DNA from 2 places in the Oscillibacter acetigenes genome. Region 2 is predicted to be linked to the other one. Evidence: predicted binding sites of a transcription regulator. Region 2 holds the regulator's gene; the other holds the start of a gene.
What was found. Region 2 encodes NrdR, which represses ribonucleotide reductase genes. Its sites were predicted from a motif close to CACNANATNTNGTG; they were not measured.

Region 1: nrdD (anaerobic ribonucleoside-triphosphate reductase) is a predicted target of NrdR. The motif match lies at 2,509-2,522, and genes of this name have one in related genera.

What each region holds. Positions count from the first base shown of each region.
Region 1 covers NZ_JAOQKG010000002.1:490,514-494,925, reverse strand. The annotation lists gene OCV80_RS06260 (hypothetical protein) at 1-196, opposite strand, end outside; gene OCV80_RS06255 (helix-turn-helix domain-containing protein) at 379-843, opposite strand; gene rsmH (16S rRNA (cytosine(1402)-N(4))-methyltransferase RsmH) at 966-2,006, shown strand; gene OCV80_RS06245 (nucleotide pyrophosphohydrolase) at 2,039-2,377, shown strand; gene nrdD (anaerobic ribonucleoside-triphosphate reductase) at 2,593-4,412, shown strand, end outside.
Region 2 covers NZ_JAOQKG010000008.1:13,812-18,223, forward strand. The annotation lists gene glmS (glutamine--fructose-6-phosphate transaminase (isomerizing)) at 1-476, opposite strand, end outside; gene OCV80_RS15170 (GNAT family N-acetyltransferase) at 848-1,315, opposite strand; gene OCV80_RS15175 (DUF421 domain-containing protein) at 1,465-2,148, shown strand; gene OCV80_RS15180 (DUF4363 family protein) at 2,145-2,525, shown strand; gene nrdR (transcriptional regulator NrdR) at 2,532-2,990, opposite strand; gene OCV80_RS15190 (hypothetical protein) at 3,162-3,683, opposite strand; gene OCV80_RS15195 (hypothetical protein) at 3,754-4,248, opposite strand.

The DNA of each region.
Region 1 (4,412 bases), on a different contig from region 2:
CGTGGTGCATATTGTACAGGGACACGCAGATGGCGATGACACCGGCCATCAGTCCAACCCATACATTTTGCAGGCCGTGGCCCACAAGCCAGTTATACAGGAACGACAGAGGCGGAAAAGCCCCCAGGATCGTCATAATCACTCCGGCCGCACAGGCCAGTGCCACCACTTTGATTATATACAGAACATTCTTCATCTGAGCCTGCCCCCCAGTCTGTATCCGTCAGTTCCCTCCTGATTTCTGTATGGTATTATGCGCAGCGGATGTTGGCAAACGTTCCGCGGATTTTCCCTCCGGCCGCATTTCGCCTCCCCCATACACCCGGAGCACACACAGGATGGGAGATCACGATCCCCCGCCCCTTTCGCCGCCGCACATCACTTCTGCCGATTCGCCAGCTCTTTCCGGATGGCCTTGGTCAGGAGCTCCTGGCCCTCCGGCGTGCGGAGAGTATCCAGCACCGCGGTGCGCAGTGCCTCCTGGAATTTCTTGCTGGTGAGGAACGCGTCGAACATGGTGCCGCCCTCCCCGCCGGAGGACGCCGCCACCGCCGGCTTCACTGCCGCCCGCCTGGGGGCCGGAACCGGGGCGGGCTCGTCCAGAAACGCCCCGTCCATCCAGTCGGACATCTGGGTGGTGTCGTTGGTCTCTCCCCGGAGATAGAAGAGGGACACGCCGAAGTAGGACGCCAGCTTGTTCTGCTGGTCCTGGGTGGGGGTCTGGCGGCCCGTCTCAAACTTTTCAATCGCCGTGCGGGGGAAGCCCAGGGCGGCGGCAAGAGCCGGACGGCTCAGGCCCCTGGCGGTCCGCAGCTCCTCAATGCGCTGTGCCAAAGTTACCATAAAAATCTGCCTCCTTGCTGAATGTCTATTGTATCCGGTCCCCGCCGCTCTGTCAATGCGGCGGGACTTTTCTTTTGGCTGCGGCTGTGATATGATAGCGGTTCAGAGAAGGAGTTGATCCCATGGAGCAGGAGCACAAGCGCCGCCCCCGGTACAAGGGCACCCACCCCCGCACCTTTCAGGAGAAGTACAAAGAGCATGACCCGGAGAACTACCGCTCTGATGTAGAAAAGATCATCGAGAGCGGCAAGACCCCGGCAGGGATGCACATCCCCATTCTGGTAGACGAGATCCTGGAGGTCCTTCAGATCCAGCCGGGCCAGACCGGCTACGACGCCACGCTGGGCTACGGCGGCCACACCCGCCGGATGCTGGCACAGCTCCAGGGGCAAGGACACCTATATGCCACGGACGTGGACCCCATCGAGATGGAAAAGACCCGCGCCCGGCTGGCATCTGCGGGCTTCGGGCCGGAGCTCCTCACCATCCAGCATCGGAATTTCGCCGACGTGGACCAGGTGGCCCCCGGCGTGCTCTTCGACTTCGTGCTGGCGGATTTAGGCGTCTCCTCCATGCAGATCGACGACCCGGCCCGGGGCTTTACCTTCAAGCAGGACGGTCCCCTGGACCTGCGGCTGGACCCCTCCTCCGGCGTCACCGCGGCGGAGCGGCTGCGGCAGCTGGACCAGGAGGAGCTGGAGAACCTGCTGGCGGAAAATTCCGACGAGCCCTACGCGGACCGCATCGCAAAGGCCGTCATTCAGGTGTTCCGCCGGGGCGGCACTGTGGATACCACCCGCCAGCTGTACGCCCTCATTGAGGGGGCGCTGTCTTTCCTCCCCGCCGGGGAGCGGAAGGAGGCGGTGAAGAAGTCCTGTCAGCGGACCTTCCAGGCGCTGCGGATCGACGTGAACAGTGAGTTCGAGGTGCTGTACGCCTTTCTGGAAAAGCTCCCCCATGTGCTGAAGCCCGGCGGGCGGGCGGCCATCCTCACCTTTCACTCCGGGGAGGACCGGCTGGTGAAGCAGGCCTTCCGCCAGCAGTACCGGGAGGGGCTTTACAGCGACATCGCCCAGGAGGTCACCCGTCCCTCCCCTCAGGAGTGCCGCCGGAACCCCCGGGCCCACTCCACCAAGCTGCGCTGGGCTGTCCGGGCGGAGTGAATCCTGATTTTATGGAAAAGGAGTTGACATCCATGCTGCGGGATGAGACGATCCGTCGGGTGATCCAGTTCCGGGACGACCGGGAGTGGCGGCAGTTCCACACCCCCAAGGACCTGGCCATCTCCCTGTCCCTGGAGGCGGCGGAGCTGCTGGAGATATTCCAGTGGAGCGGCGCGGACCTGGAATGCCGGGACAAGCTGGGCCGCATCCGGGAGGAGCTGGCGGATGTGCTGAGCTACTGCGTCCTGATGGCCGATGTGTGCGGCCTGGATCTGGATGAGATCCTGAACGCCAAGGTGGATCAGAACGCCGCCAAGTACCCGGTGGAAAAGGCCCGGGGCAGCGCCGCCAAATACACAGAGCTGACCTGACTGTTCTCCGGATCCCGACCGCTCCGCGCCCTGCCGCACGGGGCGGTTTTTCCGCATCGACAGCTTTTCTCCGGAACGCACAAATTTCCTCGCCGAATTTTGGAAGACACTATGGTAAATGCAACTTTTCATCCCATATCTAGTGTGGTATGATAACAATGCTTACTAGATATATTACAATTGAGATTGATTCTACAAGAGAGGCGGAGAGTCCCATGAAAGTCATGAAGCGGAACGGCACGGAGGTCATCTTCGACATCACGAAGATCATCGCCGCCATCACCAAGGCCAACAACACTATCGAGGAGGACGCCCGGATGACCCCGGTCCAGATCCAGCGGATCGCGGAGTCCGTGGAACTCAGCTGTCAGAAGATGAACCGCTCCCCCTCTGTGGAGGAGATTCAGGACCTGGTGGAGTCCCAGATCATGGCTCACGGGGCCTATGAGGTGGCCAAGAACTACATCACCTACCGCTATGTCCGCTCTCTGGTCCGCAAGAGCAATACCACCGACGAGAAGATCCTCAGCCTCATCGAGTGCTGCAACGAGGAGGCCAAGCAGGAGAACTCCAACAAGAACCCGGTGGTGAACTCCACCCAGCGGGACTACATGGCCGGCGAGGTCTCCCGGGACCTGAGCGAGCGGCTGCTGCTGCCCGCCGACATCGTGGAGGCCCATCGGGAGGGCATCATCCACTTCCATGACTCGGACTACTACGCCCAGCACATGCACAACTGTGACCTGGTGAATCTGGAGGATATGCTTCAGAACGGCACCGTCATCACGGACACCCTGATCGAGCGGCCCCACAGCTTCTCCACCGCCTGCAACATTGCCACTCAGATCATCGCTCAGGTGGCTTCCAACCAGTACGGCGGGCAGTCTATCTCCCTGGCCCACCTGGCCCCCTTCGTGGATGTGAGCCGGAAGAAGATCCGCCGGCTGGTGGAGCAGGAGATGGAGGCCCTGGGCATCCGGCCCACCCGGGAGAAGATCGAGGAGCTGGTGGAGACCCGTCTGCGGGATGAGGTCCGCCGCGGCGTCCAGACCATCCAGTACCAAGTGCTGACCCTGCTGACCACCAATGGCCAGGCCCCCTTCGTGACGGTGTTCATGTACCTGGGTGAGGCCAAGAATGAGCAGGAGAAAAAGGATCTGGCCCTCATCATTGAGGAAACCCTGGAGCAGCGCTACCAGGGCGTGAAGAACGAAAAGGGCGTGTGGATCACTCCCGCCTTCCCCAAGCTGATCTATGTGCTGGAGGAGGATAACGTCCACGAGGATTCCCCCTATTATTACCTGACCAAGCTGGCGGCCAAGTGCACCGCCCGCCGGATGGTGCCCGACTACATCTCTGCCAAGAAAATGCTGGAGCTGAAGGGCGATGTGTATACCTGCATGGGCTGCCGCTCCTTCCTGACGCCGGACCGCTTCACAGATGCCGGCATCGGCAACATCGCAAACGCCGGCAATTATGAGCCTGGCAAGCACAAGTACTACGGCCGCTTCAATCAGGGCGTGGTGACCATCAATCTGCCCGATGTGGCCCTGTCCTCCGGCGGCGACCTGGACAAGTTCTGGAAGATCTTTGACGAACGCCTGGAGCTGTGCCACCGTGCCCTGATGTGCCGGCACAATCGGCTGAAGGGCACTCTCTCCGACGTGGCCCCGATTCTGTGGCAGTACGGCGCCTGCGCCCGGCTGAAGAAGGGCGAGACCATCGACAAGCTGCTCTACCACGGCTACTCCACCATCTCCCTGGGCTACGCCGGCCTCTACGAGTGCGTGAAGTACATGACCGGCAAGAGCCATACGGACCCCTCCGCCACCCCCTTCGCCCTGCAGGTGATGCAGTACATGAACGACGCCTGCAGGAAGTGGAAGGAGGAGAGCGATATCGATTTCTCCCTCTACGGTACGCCTCTGGAGTCCACCACCTATAAATTTGCCAAGAGCCTGCAGCGCCGCTTCGGCATCATCGAGGGCGTCACTGACAAGAGCTACATCACCAACAGCTACCACGTCCATGTGAC
Region 2 (4,412 bases):
GACCCCTCGATCCGCCGCAGGCAGCGGCCCACAGCCTCCAGCATGTTGTGGCATTCGTTGTAGTGGAACTCCAGCAGCTGTGCCACCACCTCCGTGTCCGTGTCGGAGGTGAAGTGGACGCCCTGGCGCATGAGGTGCTCCTTGATTTCCAGATAGTTTTCGATGATGCCGTTGTGGACGAGGGCGATCCGCCCGTTCTCGCTGACGTGGGGATGGGCGTTGATGTCATTGGGCTCCCCGTGGGTGGCCCAGCGGGTATGCCCGATGCCCAGGTTCCCCTCCAGGTCCGCGCCGCCGTGGATCAGGTCGGATAAGACCTGAAGCCGCCCCTTGGTCTTGCGCACCTGGAGTCCCGCCGTCTCGGACCGCACCGCCACGCCGGCGGAGTCATACCCCCGGTACTCCATCCGCTCCAGGCCGTCCAGCAGAATGGGGGCCGCGGGCTCGTTTCCTACAAATCCGATGATTCCGCACATATTCGATAATCCTCCTGAAGATTCTGTAATGAATGGTCAAAAGGACAAACACGCAGTCATTTGTCACTTTCTTCACGGTCACAGCCCCCCTTGTTTTGCGGTTGCCCGCATATTTGCCGGCTGTGTACGCGCCCGTGGGCACGGAAGGGCATCCGCCGAATCCTTCGATACTCCCTTCCCCTCGTCGTCCCGCCGCTGGCGGCGGGCGCTGGCGCTGTGATGGGCCGCGGCCCATAAACTCCTTTCACATCTGCGATTTTTCTTTTTTTGATTTTGATGCGGTCACTATAATATGCGCCTGATAAGCCCATCTTAAATAGGTCTGTTAAGACGATTCAGCACATATTGACCGTTGACTGGCTCTACATCTCTCAAAAATGATACTCCATGATATGTTCCCCCTTGCTATCGTATTTCCCGTTAAACCGGAAACCAATCTGTTGATAAAGCTTGATTGCATGGGGATTATTCTCATACACGCTAAGATATACCGTGCCGCTCTGATACTCTGTATGCAATCTGTCAAGAAGCGAAAGCACCGCCTGTTTTCCATATCCTTTTCCCTGATATCTTTTATCAATGAGCAGCCGATCCAGCCATAGCTGTCCCGGAGCCGGCTCTGGAAAATAGCCGTACATAGCAAAACCAATCAGCGTGTCGCTGTCATAAATACCAACAGGCCGCCACAGCTCCAATTCATCTGCCTCCCGCAAGCACTCGCTTACACTCTCAATAAAACCAGCCTGCTCAGAAAAGACAGTCAAGCCCTCAACTTCCCTGCGGTTTTCGGCGTTTACCGATTTGAAATGTAATTGTTTGTGAACACTTGAATCCATCATTATTTTTTCTTATTAATTCTCAAAACTGTTGCTGTATAACTCTATATTTTCTTTCCATGCTTTACAAGAATCTCCCCCTCCTGGGGGAGCCTTATCCCGGATAAAAATCCCGTTCCGGCAGATACTAGCGGAACGGAGGGATTTTCGCCATGATAACCGCCTTTGTCCGAACGATCATTCTCTATTTCCTTATTGTGGTCGGGATGCGCCTGATGGGCAAGCGCCAGATCGGCGAGTTGGAGCCCAGCGAGCTGGTGCTGACCATGATGATCTCCGACCTGGCCGCCGTGCCCATGCAGGACTTCGGCATTCCGCTGCTCTCTGGCCTGCTGCCGATCCTGACGCTGCTGGCCCTGTCACTGCTGCTGAGTCAGCTGTCTCTCCGCAGCCTGCGGCTGCGGGCGCTGATCTGCGGGACGCCCACGGTCCTGATCCGGGGCGGCAAGCTGCAGCAGGACGCCATGCGGAAGAACCGCTTTACCATCGATGAGCTGATGGAGGAACTGCGGGAGCAGGGCGTCACCCGCATCGAGGACGTGAAGTACGCCGTGCTGGAAAACTCCGGCCAGCTGACCGTCTTTCCCTGGACAGCCCAGCAGCCGCCCACGGCGGAACAACTGGGACTGGGGCTGGAGGATGATGTGACACTGCCCATGGTCATCATCAACGACGGGCGGGTCATCCACCGCAATCTGACCGCCTGCGGCCGGGACGAGAACTGGCTGCGCAAGCAGCTGTCCCGGGAAAAAGCCTCCTCTCCCCGCGAGATCTTCCTCCTGACCCTGGACGAACAGGGGCAGGTATTCTGCGTCCGAAAGGAGCGAGAGTCATGAGGGCGTATGGAATATCCGTCGGCATCCTGGCAGCCATCCTGGTCTTTTCCCTGTGGAACAGCTCCTACATGACCGCCAGCACCGTCCGCTGGCGGGAGCAGCTGCAGCAGGCGGACGCCCAAGCCCAGTCAGAGGCCTGGACCGAGGCCGTGGATACGCTGGCAGGCAGCTATGACGACTGGTCGGAAAGCCAGACCTACCTCCACATCGTGGCGCGGCATGATACGGTGGACGACGCGGAGGCCATGTACCGCCGGGCCCTGGCCTTCGCCGCCACCCGGGAGCTGACGGAGTTCCGGGCGGAGATCTCGGACCTGCGGGATCAGCTCCGGCTCCTGGCGGAGACGGAGCGGCTGGATATCAAGAACGTCCTCTGACGGCCTTCACCGGTTGTCGGCCAGGAGCTTGTTCAGCTCTGTCATAAAGGTGTCGATATCCTTGAATTGGCGGTAGACGGAGGCAAACCGGACATAGGCCACCTGGTCCACGTTTCGCAGCCGTTCCATCACTTTTTCGCCGATGGCCTCTGTGCTGATCTCCCGCTCCATGGAGTTCTGCAGATCCTGCTCGATCTCCTCGGCGATCTTTTCCAGCTCCGCCAAGGGCACCGGCCGCTTTTCGCAGGCGCGGATCATGCCGCCCAGCACCTTCCGCCGGTCAAAACTCTGGCGGCTGCCGTCCTTCTTCACCACCACCATAGGCAGGCTCTCCACCGTCTCATAGGTGGTAAATCGCTTGCCGCAGGAAAGGCACTCCCGCCGGCGGCGGATGCTGCTGTTTTCGTCCGCGGGCCGGGAATCAATGACCTTGCTCTCACTGTAACCGCAATAGGGACACTTCATACTGGACCTCCAAACGCTCCGCCGGCGCCCGGCCGGCAGGTCTTCCCGTGTCTGAGGCCGGGCGGAGAGCCCCTCCGCCACGGCCGTCTTGGGGTTATTATATCATACCCCCGGGAAATGTGGAACACATCATTTGGAATTTTCTGAAAATGTCTCTGTCCGCCGGACGGCTCAGAACACCGGTCGCTCCTCCCCGTTGAAGGCAAAGATGGCGTAGCTCCGGCCATGGATACGGCGGATATGGGCAAAGCAGAACAAGGCGGTCAGCGGAAAGGGGCGGCCCACGTCATAGGGCACCGCCAGCTCTCGCCGCCCCTGCTCCTCCCGGACAAGGACGCCCGGCACAAGGTGCAGCTGCTCCCGAAGCCATGGGGAACGGAGACGCACTGCCGAGCGCTCCAGCGGCGTCCAATCCTCCGGCTCCGGCGGATGGGCAGGGCGGATCTCCCCCTGCCGCAGCTTTCCTAGAGGGGCTGTCAGCCGGGCGGAAAACCGCCGCCGGATTGTGGCCCGGTCCCCACAGGGCTCCAGAACGCCCAGCCGCAGCTCTCCCCGGTCGCCCACCGCCCAGGCGCACCAGAGGCCCTCTCCCGGCAGGCGGCACCGGGCCTCAAACCAGGTGTACAGCGCCTCCTGCTCCGTGATGAGCTCCCCCACAGAGAAACAGCCCTGCATCAGTGGAAACTTGTCCATCGCTCTGCCCCCTCTCCAAACGGCCCCGCCTGGCACAACCTATGCCCAGGCGGGGCCGTTTATGCGGAGATCAGGCGACGGTGTAGCTGCCCCGGACCAGCAGCTTGGTGGTGCCGGCCGTGGCGCGGACGCCCCGGCCCTCAATGGTCATCATGTACAGGTGGTTCTGGACCAGCGCACTGCCGTTGTTCAGCGCTGTGGCTGCGGTCTCGTCAATGAGACCGGGGCTGGAGGGAGAAACGCACACAGCCGTTCCCACTCGCAGCATTACCTCACAGCCGATGTCCCCAGTGAGGACTTGTCCGCTGGTGAGGGTCACCACAGTGAAGTTGGACGCGGCACCGGCTCCGCTGCCTGCCGAAATGCCCAACTGGGCATTCCGGGCGGCGATCTTCTGGTCCACCCGCTCCATGATGGAGTCCATGAACGTCTCGTTCAGGTAGCTCAGGGTCACCAGCGGGTCGTCGGAGGATCCGGCCTCCGCCGCCGCGGTAATCGTCACGTTCAAGGCGCCGCAGAGCACCAGCAATGCCAGCAGCCGCAGATACCATCTGTTCTTTTTCATGCGCTTATGTACCTCCGTATTGATTGTCGGATCTGAAAAATCGGTACCCCTGAAAAGGGCGGAACGCCCTTTTCAGGAGGACCCTTCGATCAAACCACGCATTTCCGGGCGGCCAGGAGACGGCTTCCGCCGCAGCGCCCGGCCTGTGTATTGCCGAAGAAACG